Regions from separate parts of the Bradyrhizobium sp. WSM471 genome, predicted to be linked through region 1. Evidence: predicted binding sites of a transcription regulator. Region 1 holds the regulator's gene; each other region holds the start of a gene.
What was found. Region 1 encodes LexA, which represses DNA repair genes until DNA is damaged. Its sites were predicted from a motif close to TGTTCNNNNTGTGTTCNG; they were not measured.
Positions count from the first base shown of each region.

Region 1 (4,306 bases):
GGTCGCGGTCTCCCGCTGGGTCGCGGCCTTGCCGGGCGCGGTCGGCCGCATCCCGGCGTTCGGGATCGCGCCGCTGATCGCGGCGAGCCTGGGAATCATCGTGCTGGGCTTGTTGCGCACGCCGCTGCGCTGGTCCGGCGCCCTGGTGCTGCTGGCAGCGATCCTCTGGGGACTGTCGGCGCGGCAGCCCGACATCCTGATTGCCGGGGATGGCGCGAGCGTCGCGGTGCGGGGCAGGGACGGATATCTGCACCTGATCAGGACCAACAAGGACAGCTTTCTGCTCAAGGAATGGCTCGCTGCCGACGCCGATCCGCGCGATGCCGGCAGAGCCTCGCTGGCCGATGGCGTGTCCTGTGACGAATCCGGCTGCGTGACGCCACTGGCCGACGGGAGGCTGGTCGCGCTGGCACTGCGCGTCGACGCTCTCGCGGACGATTGCAGTCGGGCCGCGCTGGTGGTGACGACACGTCCCACGCCGCCCGATTGCGCGGCGATGGTGGTCGATCGGCAGCGACTCGCCAGCCAGAGCGCGCTGGCGCTGACGCGGCGTGGTGACGGTTTTGTGGTTCAGACGGTAAGGGCGAGAGGCACGAGCCGCCCCTGGTTGCCGGCCGGCGCCGGTGAGGGTGATTTCGACGGCAGCCTTGCGCCGAAGGCGACCGCGCCCCGCATCAAGGACGCAACGCCGGCGGAGACCGACTTGCAGGCCGACGATTGATCTGATGGTGCGGAGCAATGCAGTGGGTTGGCGCATCCGCTCGGATTCGCCGGGCGCAAACCACACCTTCTCGCCGGCCACGGCCGGCGATGGCGATTCAATCCTGACCTCCGACCTCGTAGCCGGAGGGCGGCTGTGTCAGCCGATCGGCAGGTGCGTGACGGTCGGCTGCCTGTCGGCGATGATTTGCGCCTTGTTCTCGCGCTCGGTGACCGACTGAGTCACCGGCAGTTGCAGCACGGTCGCTCGCTGGCCTTCGACGAGCTGCGTCACCAGCACGTATTTGCCGTCGGGGAATTCGATCGCGTCATGATGGCGGTCGGGAACGTGCGGATCGATCTTGCCGAACTTGCCCACGCGGGAATTGATGGTGCGCGTCCAGATCCAGCGATTGTCGTAGCGGACGTCGTCGGCGAAGGCGAGCTCCGTTCCCGGCAGCAGGCAGACGGCAACAGACGGATCGGCTGCGGAGGCGAAGCCGCGCGTCGAGGTGCCGCGGAAGCTTGTCGTGACGATCGTCTCGCCGACTTCGGCGGGGCGCGACGCGACGGCATGCAGGCTGTAGTCACACATCGGGTGCTCCTCATGCTGGGATAGCAACCCGCGTCTCTCAATCGAGGCGCAGGCCTCTATCAGAGTTGAAGCACGAACGCTCTGCTTGGTTGTGGGCAAATCTGCGGCTGGTTTCTGCAGGCCGCGATCACATTATCTTTCCCGAATTCAATAGGAACAAAGCCCCTTGCGATGCATTCGGGAGGCGCATGCGCGAATATTGCCGGCTTGGCTGCAACGGTCGAACTTGACCGCTGGTCGCTGTTTCCTCGAACGCTCGAGCCGCGAAGCGGTGCTGTTTGAAGCGGTACCGCTTCGTCGGCGTCGCGAGGAGCCAGCGCCGGAGGAGGGGCCGGATAGTCTGTGCAGAACCAGAACGACTATCCAGCCGGAGCGGACGATCATCCGATCCAATCTCTGACCGGCGCTGCAGATCGGAAGCGCGCGAGGCGCCAAGCACTTCCGGTATGAAGCATTTCCGGTATCAGTACTTCCGGTAAAGCCCGATCAGCTTGCCCTGAATCTTCACCCGGTTGGGCGGCAGGATGCGGACCTCATAGGCTGCGTTGGCGGGCTCGAGCGCGATCGAGGCGCCGCGACGGCGGAAGCGCTTCAGCGTCGCTTCCTCGTCGTCGATCAGCGCCACCACGATGTCGCCGGTATCAGCGCTCTCGTTGCGCTGGATCAGCGCCATGTCGCCGTCGAGGATGCCGGCCTCGACCATGGAATCACCGCGTACTTCGAGCGCGTAATGCTCACCCGAGCCGAGCATGTCAGGCGGTACGCTGATGGTATGGCTGCGGGTCTGCAATGCCTCGATCGGCGTGCCGGCCGCGATGCGGCCCATCACCGGCACCGCGACGGGGCGTTCGCCCTCGTCCGCGGGCAGGCTGGAGCCCGCACGCACCTTGCCGAGATTGCCCTCGATGACGCTCGGGGTGAAGCCGCGGCGGCTGCCGGCGGCCGCCTGGAGCTCCGGCAGCTTGATGACTTCAATCGCACGGGCGCGGTTGGGCAGGCGTCGGATGAAGCCACGTTCCTCGAGCGCCGTGATCAGGCGATGGATGCCCGACTTCGAGCGCAGGTCGAGCGCATCCTTCATCTCGTCGAAGGAGGGCGGCACGCCGCTTTCCTTCAGACGTTCACTGATGAACCGCAGAAGCTCGTATTGTTTGCGCGTTAACATCTCGACCAAAGTCCCCCGGTTGATGTCGTCCGATTCCGAGACGCAGAATTCGGCCATAAGCCGCTACATGCTCGAAACAAATCATGAACGGACACTATATGTTCGATACATGTTCCGCAACTGCTTAATTTACCGTGAACAGGGCGAACTTCGCGGAACGCGCGTTGCGGGGGCGCTCAGACGGGGAGCCGCAACACTTCGCAAGCCGTGCCGGCTTCGGCCTTCGGCGCGAATGGTGCGCGCACGAGAAGTACCTGCGCTGCAGCGAGATTCGCAAGCAGCGAAGAGTCCTGATGATTGACGGGAAGAACGACGCGTGTGCCATCGTCACGCTCCTCCAGATGCGCCCGCAGATAGTCCTCGCGCTGGTCGTTGGCGCCGACGTCGCGGCCGAGCACGGCGCGTTCACGGCGATGGTGAATCACCGAACGGCCCGACAGGGCGCGAATCAGCGGCACCATGAACAGGAAAGCGCACACGTAGGACGACACGGGATTGCCCGGCAGGCCGATCACACCCATTGCGCCGAGTCGTCCGTGCATCATCGGCTTGCCTGGCCGCATCGCGATCTTCCAGAACGCCATCGCGATGCCTTCGTCCCGCAGCGCCTGCTGGACCAGATCGTGGTCGCCGACCGATGCGCCGCCGGTCGTGATCAGGATGTCGGCGCCGCTCTCGCGGGCGCGGCGGATGCCGGCGGTGGTCGCCTCCAGCGTGTCGGCGGCAATCCCGAGGTCGATGGTCTCGGCGCCCTCGCTGCGGGCGAGCGCGTGCAGGGCGTAGCCGTTGGAATAGACGATCTGGCCGTGGCCGGGCGTGGTGCCCGGCATCACCAGCTCGTCGCCAGTGGCGAGAATCGCGACCTTCGGTCGCCTGAAAACGGCAAGGTGCGGATGGTTCATCCCGGCGGCGAGCGCGAGGTCGCGCTCGGTGAGACGGCTTCCCTTGCGCAGGAGCACGTCGCCTTCGCGGAAATCGACGCCGGCGCGGCGGATGTGCCGTCCGGCGACCGCGGCTTCCTTGATCGTGATACGCTCGCTGGCGGCGACCGTGTCCTCCTGGATCACGACGGCGTCCGCGCCAGCGGGAACGACGCCGCCGGTGAAGATCCGCACGGCCTCGCCGGCGCCGACCGTCCCCGCGAACGGCCGGCCCGCCGCGACTTCGCCGATGACGGTGAGCTCCGAATCGATCGTCGCGGCATCGGCCGCGCGCACCGCGTAGCCGTCCATCGCGGACATCGCCTGCGGCGGCTGCGTGCGTCGCGCGGCGACGTCACGCGCGAGCACGCGATGGTAGGCCTCGTCGAGGGAAATCATGTCTTCCGGCAGCGGCTCTGCACCCGCCAGCACCGCGGCAAGCGCGTCGGAAACCGGCATCAAGGCCACGGCGAAAACTCCTGCTCGGCACGTTCGGGCGAATGTTCCGCAAGTCTTCTAGCCGAGCGCGGGCGCGGAGGCAAAAACGGGGCAGTCATCCCGCCGCTTCGCATTGTTCCGGAAGGCGGATCAAACGTGTCGCGGCATGATCCGAGGGAAGTGAGAGATCGGCAGGAGAGTGGTCATGGAAGCGACGAAAATCATGACAAGACGAGAGCGACGAGCGCCCCGGCCTGCATCGATCAGCTCCCTGCCTGCCCGGGAGTTACGTCGGGCGCCTTCGGCCCCTGGTCTTTGTCTGGCAGCGGATCGGCCTGGGATTTCAGGTCGGCGGCCTTGCTCACGAGCTTGGCGGAAAGGTCCGAGTCTGAAGTTGTCCTGGCGAATTCAAGGAGAAGAGAGGCCTGCCTAGTGAGGTAGTTTTTGCCCAACACGGTGATGCACCCGTTCGTAGAAGTCCCAACGGGC
Region 1 covers NZ_CM001442.1:4,664,941-4,669,246, reverse strand. The annotation lists gene BRA471DRAFT_RS20805 (ComEC/Rec2 family competence protein) at 1-721, shown strand, start outside; gene BRA471DRAFT_RS20800 (hypothetical protein) at 860-1,294, opposite strand; gene lexA (transcriptional repressor LexA) at 1,758-2,459, opposite strand; gene glp (gephyrin-like molybdotransferase Glp) at 2,636-3,847, opposite strand.

Region 2 (4,306 bases), 1.5 Mb from region 1:
CGGGCGTCCCATCGATGAAGACGATGCGCGTGCCGATCAGAAGCTTCGGCTTGTGCAGCACCTCGTCATTGTCGAGCTCCTTGTAGGCACGCACTACACCGGCGAGCGTGTTGTGATCGGCAATGCCGATCACGGGAATGCCGAGGATGCTGGCCTGATGCACATAGTCGCGCGGATCCGAGCCGCCGCGCAGGAAGGAGAAATTCGTGGTGATTCCGATCTCGGCATAAGTGGGCGTGTTCATGCGAAGAGACCGTGCACATACCAACCGGGAGGAGCGGGCTTGCCGTCGCCGTCGAAGCACTCCCCCTCGTAAAGACCGTCGCGAAAGATCCAGAAGCGCAAGCCTTCGGCATCCTCGATGCGGAAATAGTCCCGCGTCAGTTGCTTGCCGTCCTGCCGCCACCATTCCATGGCGATGCGCTCGGGGCCTTCCACCCGCACTACCGCATGCAGCGCGCGACGCCAGGTGAATTGATGCGGCGGCCCGTCGGGGACGGTCGCGAACGGCACATTGATCGGCTCAGGCTTGTCGAACAGCCGCAACGGACGCAGCGGCGGCTCAGTCTCGGTGCGCGCGGGCCATTCGGCCTGCATGGCCACGGCGAGATGATGCTGGGCAGGCGCCGCCAGCACCGCACATTCAGGGATATGGGTATCCTCAGGCAGATGCACGACGACGCGCTTTCCGCCGATGCGCGCGGCGATGCGGTCGATCAGCGCGGCAAGCTCGTCATTGTCGTGGACATGGGCGTCGAGATCGCGCTGCTCCTGCACCACGATCTCGGTGCGGCTTGCCGACAGCCGCACCATGTCGAAGCCGAAGCCGGGATCGAGCGGATCGGCGAGGGCATCGAGACGCTCGCGGAACAGCCGGTCGACGACCGCGCTCCGCGTCACGGGACGTCCGGTCTCGACCATGATCGCACGCACGGCGCCGTCGGTACGGAAGAAGGTGGCCTCCAGCCGGCGCGCGCCCTTGCCCTGCTTCTCCATCGACGCAATTAGCGTGTCCGCCAGGCGCGACAGCGTCATCGCGATCATGGTGTCGGTCGCGATCGGCTCGGCAAAGCGTTTCTCCACGATGTAATCGGGCAGCGGCTTTCGTGGATTGATCGGCGCATCGCCCTGCCCCAGCGCATGCGCGAGCAGTGTGGAGAATCGTGCACCAAACCGCGCCGTGATTTCGCTCGGCGTGCGCGAGGCGACATCGCCGATGGTCTTCAAGCCGGCGCGGCGCAGGCCGGTGCTGATAGTCTCGCCCGCGCCGAGCGCGGACACCGGAAACCGGCTGATTGCCGCCGCCTCCCCGCCATCGGCAACGATGGTCCCTGAAGATTGCCGCGTCAGCGTGCGCGCGCAGACCGAGGTACCGGCGATCGCCGCGCTGACGGCAAAGCCCTGGCGATCGAGGGCACGGACAAGGGTTTGCAACAGCGCAGCCTCGCCGCCAAACAGATGCGCGCAGCCGGTGATGTCGAGAAACAGCCCGTGCGGCGGATCGAGCGCCACCAGCGGCGTGAAGCGGTCGCACCAGTCGGCGATGTCGCCGATCGTCTTCGCATCAGCCATGGCATCGGCGTCGAACACCTTTAGATCCGGACACATCGCCCGGGCATTGGCCAGGGGCTGGCCGATATACAGACCGAGGCGCTCGGCGGCCTCGTCCAGCGCATGGATCACCAACGCGTTGCTGTCCTTGATGACGACAATGCTCGGATCATTGGTTCTACCCAGCCCGACGCCGTCGAAGAACCGCTGGATCCGGTCGATGGGCAGGCGCGGCAGCCACAGGCTGAGGATACGCCGACGATTCAGAGAACTGGCACTCATCACATTTCCATTCCATGATCCACCGGCCGCAGGGGCCATGACGATTGCGCAGGAGCTCGGCATCGAAGCGCGGCGCGCCCCAGGCACTCCACACCGGCCCCGGCGGCGAATGCGCCGCGCGAAGCATCCATCTGGTCTCGGCGGTCGAGGGCAAGGGTTGCGCGGCCATCCGCAGCAGCAAACCGGTGACACCGGAAGATTGCGCAGCCAGCGTCAGCTTGCGGCTCGCCACGAGATCGAACTGCCTGGTCTCACCCCAGAGCTCGAGCACGACCGCGCCCAGCGCGTCGCAGGCGAGCGCATCGGCCGACGTGCGCAGGGCACTCTCCACGTCGGCAGCGCGTACCATCACCATGCGGCGCGGATCGAGACCGATCTCGGCGAGCCCGCTCATCGACAGCGCCCCGGTTTCAATGTCTGAAAAATCCTGCCGCACCCACAGCAGTGGCTTGCGCACCGTCACGCGCCCCGCAAGTCCCGTGACAAAGCCGGTCGCGGCCGCGCCCTGGCGTCCTTCGCAAAACACCTCGTGGATTGTCGCGCGCGCGAGCCCGCCCTTCAGCGCGCTGTCGGCCTCGCTATGGCCGAGCGCGACACGGTCACGATGATGCACGACCTCCGCCGTCTCGATGCGCTCGATCTGGCCGCGCAAGGCTGCAAGCGCGCTTGTTCGTGCGCCGCTCATATACGCCGCTCCTCAAGGGTGATTGCCGATGGCTCTCAAAAAGAGAACCAGCGGCTAGCTCATTTGTTCATGATATGTTCTAATATAAAGCTAACGACGCCCCGGGAGTCAATCGAATTGGCGGGCCTTGGGATTCATGAGCTGAATCAAAGGGATTCCAACTATGGACGTGCAACGCAAGCTGGAAATCCTGGCGGACGCCGCCAAGTACGACGCGTCCTGCGCCTCCAGCGGCACCGAGAGGCGGGATTCCAGCGACGGCAAGGGCATGGGCTCGACCGCGCCCGGCATGGGCATCTGCCATTCCTACGCGCCGGACGGCCGCTGCATCTCGCTGCTCAAAGTGCTGCTGACCAACGCCTGCAATTACGATTGCCTCTATTGCGTCAACCGCGCCTCCTCCAATGTGCCGCGTGCCCGCTTCACCATCGACGAAGTGGTCAAGCTGACGCTCGACTTCTACCGGCGCAATTACATCGAGGGGCTGTTTCTCTCCTCCGGCATCATCCGCAACCCCGACTACACCATGGAGCAGGTGGTGAGCGTCGCGCGCAAACTGCGCGAGGAGCATCACTTCCGCGGCTACATCCATCTCAAGACTATCCCCGAGGCCGACGATGCATTGATCTCCGAGGCCGGCAAATATGCCGACCGTCTCTCCATCAACATCGAGATGCCACAGGAGACGAGCCTGCAGCAATTCGCGCCCGAGAAAGACGTGCGCGCGATCCGCCGCACCATGGGCCGGCTGCGGCTGAAGCTGGACGAGGCCGAGGAAAGCCGCAGCGCGAAGACGAAAGCCAAGCCGCAGCGCTTCGCGCCGGCCGGCCAGAGCACGCAGATGATCGTCGGCGCCGACGCGGCCTCCGACCACACCATCCTCCACACCAGCGCCAATCTCTACGGTTCATATCGGCTGAGGCGCGTCTATTATTCCGCGTTCAGCCCGATCCCCGATGCCAGTCGCGCGCTGCCTCTGCGCGCGCCGCCCTTGCTGCGCGAGCACCGACTCTATCAGGCCGATTGGCTGATGCGGTTCTACGGCTTCGACGTCGGGGAGATCGTCGACGACAGCGCGATGCTGCCGCTCGACATCGATCCAAAACTCGCCTGGGCGCTGCGCCACCGCGACCGCTTCCCGCTCGACGTCAACCGCGCCAGCCGCGAGGAATTGTTGCGCGTGCCGGGCTTCGGCACCAAGGCGGTCGAGCGCATCATCGCGGCGCGCCGCACGACCACGATCCGCATCGCCGATCTCGCGCGGCTGCATGTGCCCCGGAGTAAAGCGCTGCCGTTCATCGTCCTCAGCGATCACCGGCCCGCGCCACATCGCCTCGACGAGGCACGGCTGATCGAACGATTCAAGCCGAAGGCAACACAACTGGGATTTGGCTTCTGATGCAGTACATCACCCTCGAGAGCGAAACCGATTTCGACGGCTGGCGCAAAGCCGCGCGTAGCCTCGTGCTTCATCAGGTGAAACCGGCCGATGTCACCTGGGCCGTGGAGGGTGGCGAAGCGGAGCTGTTCGCGACGCCCTCGCCGTCTCCGCTGCCGGCGGCTGGCGACGGCACCTTCAACGTGCCTGCAAAATTCGTCGAGCTCGCCAAGGCCGCGATCCTGCATCGCGATCCCGAGCGTTTCGCGATCCTCTATCGCCTGCTGTTTCGGCTGAAGAACAATCACGATCTCACCGAGGTCGCGACCGATGCCGATGTCGCGCAAGTCATGGCCATGGCAAAGGCGGTCTACCGCGACGAGCACAAGATGCATGCCTTCGTGCGCTTC
Region 2 covers NZ_CM001442.1:3,180,428-3,184,733, reverse strand. The annotation lists gene BRA471DRAFT_RS13795 (error-prone DNA polymerase) at 1-244, opposite strand, end outside; gene BRA471DRAFT_RS13790 (DNA polymerase Y family protein) at 241-1,833, opposite strand; gene BRA471DRAFT_RS13785 (ImuA family protein) at 1,730-2,518, opposite strand; gene BRA471DRAFT_RS13780 (putative DNA modification/repair radical SAM protein) at 2,682-3,917, shown strand; gene BRA471DRAFT_RS13775 (UdgX family uracil-DNA binding protein) at 3,917-4,306, shown strand, end outside.
Region 2: BRA471DRAFT_RS13780 (putative DNA modification/repair radical SAM protein) is a predicted target of LexA. The motif match lies at 2,583-2,600, and genes of this name have one in related genera.

Region 3 (4,306 bases), 2.0 Mb from region 1:
TGCCACATAACCCACCGCGACTGCGTCCAGATGGGCGTTGAGGCCGGCCGCGAGCGAGATCGAGCCGTCGATCGCCGGGCGCATCGGGCGCTCGGTAGGGATGTGGACGAGAATGTCTTTGTACATGACGCGCCTCCGATGGACATCATCCGGTGGCTGCAGTCTTCCACGCTGCCCGGGGCCCGCGTTGAGCTGCATCAAATGTGCAGCCCTCGTTTTTTGTCGCCGGCCCCGGCCACTTTGCCAAGATTTAATGACGTGGACGGGACGCCGTAAGGTGGCGACCACCATGTTGGGTGCAGGGCGACTTTCTCAACATGGACATATCGACATGAACGATCACGTCAATTCCGACACCACAACGTCCCGCAAGATACTGAGACCGCGCCGGCTCGCGCTGCTCGGCACCGTCGCCGCGCTTGGCCTGGCCGTACTGGCGACTGCCCCCGGCTCTTCGCCGTTCAGTGCGACATCCTTCATTGCGCCCGCCCAGGCCGCAGAGACCGCCGCGACACCGCCGGGCTTCGGCGACCTCGTCAGCAAGGTCAAACCCGCCGTCATCTCGGTGCGGGTCAGGATCGACCAGGACAACGACAAGAGCGCGATGCTGCAACAGAACCGAATGGATTCAGACGAAGCATCGCCCTTCGATCAATTTTCACGGCAATTCGGCTTCCCCGGCCCGGGTGGCATGGAGGGCATGCCGCGCCACCGCCGGCAGATGATCACGGGTGAGGGCTCGGGCTTCTTCATCTCCGCCGACGGCTATGCCGTGACCAACAACCACGTCGTCGATCACGCCGAGTCTGTGCAAGTGACGATGGACGACGGCACGACCTACAGCGCGAAAGTGGTCGGCACCGATCCGAAGACCGATCTCGCGCTGATCAAGGTCGAAGGCAAGAAGGATTTTCCGTTCGTCAAATTCTCCGACCAGAAGCCGCGCATCGGCGACTGGGTGGTCGCCGTCGGCAATCCCTTCGGCCTCGGCGGCACCGTGACCGCCGGCATCGTCTCGGCCAGCGGCCGCGACATCGGCAACGGCCCCTATGACGACTTCATCCAGATCGACGCGCCGATCAACAAGGGCAATTCCGGCGGCCCGGCCTTCGACATGAACGGCAACGTGATCGGTGTGAACACTGCGATCTTCTCGCCCTCCGGCGGCTCGGTCGGCATCGGCTTCGACATTCCGGCCTCGACCGCAAAGCTCGTCGTCGCACAGTTGAAGGACAAGGGCGCGGTCACGCGCGGCTGGCTCGGCGTGCAGGTGCAGCCGGTGACGTCGGATATCGCCGACAGCCTCGGCCTCAAGGAGGCGCGCGGCGCGATCGTCGACAATCCGCAGGACGGCAGCCCGGCGGCGAAGGCGGGCATCGAGGCGGGCGACGTCATCACCGCCGTCAACGGCACCGCGATCAAGGATTCCCGCGATCTCGCCCGCACCATCGCCACCCTGGCGCCGGGCACGTCCGTGAAGCTCGATGTCGTCCACAAGGGCGACAGCAAGACGGTGACACTGGCGCTTGGCGAGTTGCCGAACGAGCGGCAGGCCAGAGCCGACGAGGGCAAGTCGCAGCCAGATGCCGGCATGCCGCCGCGTCTCGGGCTCAGCCTGGCTCCGGCCGGCGACGTGCAGGGCGCCGGCCAGAAGGGCGTCGTCGTCACTGAAGTCGATCCGCAAGGTCCGGCCGCGCAACGCGGCATCCAGACCGGCGACGTCATCCTCAACGTGGGCGGCAAGGCCGTCGCCAATATCGGCGATGTCCGTTCGGAGCTGGCGCAGGCGAAATCGTCCGGCAAGCGCAGCGTGCTGCTGCAGGTCAGAAGCGCACAGGCGACCCGGTTCGTGGCGGTGCCGCTCGCATAGGGCGAACGTCGATCGGCGCAACTCCAAAAGGCGGCCTTTGGGCCGCCTTTCCTGTTCGCCTTCAGGATTTCCGCAGATCGCCGATAACATTCTCGTTAACGGCAGGGAGGATGACCCGGTTCGTCCGAAAAAGCCGTGTTCGCTCATCACCATTGCAAATCTCGTACGGACTCGGCGGCAATGACGCTGCCGACGATTGCAAGCGTGGAACTTCGAACTTGCCGCCGCTGAGCCGGCCGGCAATTCGTATTTGATCGGTGCCGACATGGATCGATTGAAGCTCTCGCTGAGGACTGCGCTGCTCGTGGCGCCATTCGTGCTGTGGGGTGGAAACGCTCTCGGGCGTGACGATGGCCGCTACGCGGACTCACCCCTCAAGCCGTGGTTCGACGGCCTGCGCAGCCATCTCGGTCCGTGCTGCTCGGATGCGGATGGGTTTGCCGTCGCCGATCCCGACTGGGACTCGCACAATGGACATTATCGCGTGCGGCTCGACGGCGAATGGGTCGAGGTGCCGGACGAAGCGGTGATCACCGAGCCGAACCGGGCCGGCCGCACCATGGTGTGGCCGGTGAAGACCGCGTTCGGCGTTTCGATCCGCTGCTTCATGCCCGGCAGCATGATCTGACGGAGGTCAGCGCGACCGTTTGGAGGATTTGCGCTTCGACGTCTTCTTCGACGTCTTCTTGGTTTTCCTGGATGTCTTCTTGGACGTTTTCTTTGACGTCTTCTTGGACGTCTTCCGCTTCGCGGCTTTCTTCGGGACCTTCTTGCCCTTCTTGCGCGCTTTCGACAGGCCGATCGCGATCGCCTGCTTGCGGCTCTTCACGCGTCCGCCTCGACCGCCCGGTCCGCTTTTCGCGGTACCCTTCTTGTAGCGCTTCATCTCGCTTTCGACATCGCTGCCGGAGCTGCGCGAGTAGCGGCGCTTCTTTGCCTTGCGTGCCATGCATGTTCTCCCTTGGCAGGGGAAAACCATCCGGGACAGGCATGGTTCCGAAGCGCGCAAGCAACGTCGGGGATACGCGAGCTGGCCTAGAACGAATCCGCCAGCTCGATCTCGGCTTCCAGCACCTGAATGCGCCGCGCTGCCTCGCTGGAGGACAGATCCCGCGCATATTGCGCGGGTTGATACGCCTCTTCGCTCAGCCGTTTCAGCCGGAGGCCCTGCGCGCGCGTCATCTGCTCGGTGAGGAAAGTCTTGGCGGTGAGGAAGGCCTTGGCGTCGTATTTACCTTGAACCTGCATGTCGCTTCTCCCTTCTGAAATCGTGACTTGACTATATGTTCTTATTTTGTTCTAACAAGCCATGGACAACAGAATTAATGAAATTCGACGTAAAATCAGCGCCTTGAGGCTGGAAATGGCCGATATTGAGGTGTCCGTCCGCGAACTCGTCGAGCGCGATCGCGACTGCACAGAGAAGGCCCTGGCGCAGATGGATCTGCGCCGGAAAATCAATCTGCTGATCGGCGAATGGAAGGCTGCAGGTGGCGGCGATGTCCTGCCGAATGTCCGCGATAGGATGCGCCTTCGTTCCGCGAAGACATCAGGTAGTCCTCTGCGCGTGATCGCGCGCCGCTGAGAGCTTTGGGAGCGCACGGTGGAGGAAGACCCGGATGCGTACCGGATTCTAAAGCTGCGCGCCGAGATTCTCGAACTGGGCTCTGCCATCCGGCAGCTGCAACGCGAGGGGCTCGACGACGCCGCCGCCCAGCTCTTGATCGCGCGCAAGCGTGCACGACTCGATCATCTGGTGAAGTCAGATCCTGCAGCGCGCCTTAACGTCACCTGAGGCCCGACGCAGCTAAGCGAGTTCGTCACGTCAAGGCAGGTAGATCAGGGCACCTTCGGAGCGCCGGCCCAGCAATAGAACGCCCGAGATCAAGAGGCCGAGGCCGGCCGGCAGATATTAGAACGAGCCACCCATGGCTATCAGCCACGCGCCTCCGATCGCGATGATGATGCCGCAGATGAGCATGATTGCGCCGAGCAGCGGCGCCGCCCGGCGCGAGAGCAATGACCGGACGTTCGTCATTCGCCACCTCGATGGATTGAATGCGGTTCAACCGATCTTTTCGGCGAACCTTCCTGTGGCCGACATAACCTGCCGCACATCCGCGTGAGGCCGGCAATCGCGCGGAACGGAAGCCGGCTCGACCGATTGACCGGGCTCCTCTCACATTAACGGAGTGTTCCATGGAGCTTCAGGGTAAGACGATCGCGATCTTGGCCACGCACGGCTTTGAACAATCGGAACTGGAAGTGCCGCGCGACCGCTTGAAACAGGCAGGCGCGACGGTCCATGTGGTCTCGCTTGCACCCGGCGAGATCAAGGGCTGGGACATGAAGGATTGGGGTCGGCCCGTGAAGGTCGACAAGACGCTCGATCAGGTATCGAGCAGCGACTACGATGCGATCGTTCTGCCGGGTGGG
Region 3 covers NZ_CM001442.1:2,662,480-2,666,785, forward strand. The annotation lists gene BRA471DRAFT_RS11495 (universal stress protein) at 1-126, opposite strand, end outside; gene BRA471DRAFT_RS11500 (Do family serine endopeptidase) at 332-1,870, shown strand; gene BRA471DRAFT_RS11505 (hypothetical protein) at 2,136-2,498, shown strand; gene BRA471DRAFT_RS11510 (DUF6496 domain-containing protein) at 2,505-2,819, opposite strand; gene BRA471DRAFT_RS11515 (DUF3072 domain-containing protein) at 2,906-3,118, opposite strand; gene BRA471DRAFT_RS11520 (hypothetical protein) at 3,234-3,455, shown strand; gene BRA471DRAFT_RS36790 (hypothetical protein) at 3,474-3,665, shown strand; gene BRA471DRAFT_RS38305 (hypothetical protein) at 3,799-3,996, shown strand; gene BRA471DRAFT_RS11525 (type 1 glutamine amidotransferase domain-containing protein) at 4,070-4,306, shown strand, end outside.
Region 3: BRA471DRAFT_RS11515 (DUF3072 domain-containing protein) is a predicted target of LexA. The motif match lies at 3,155-3,172, and genes of this name have one in related genera.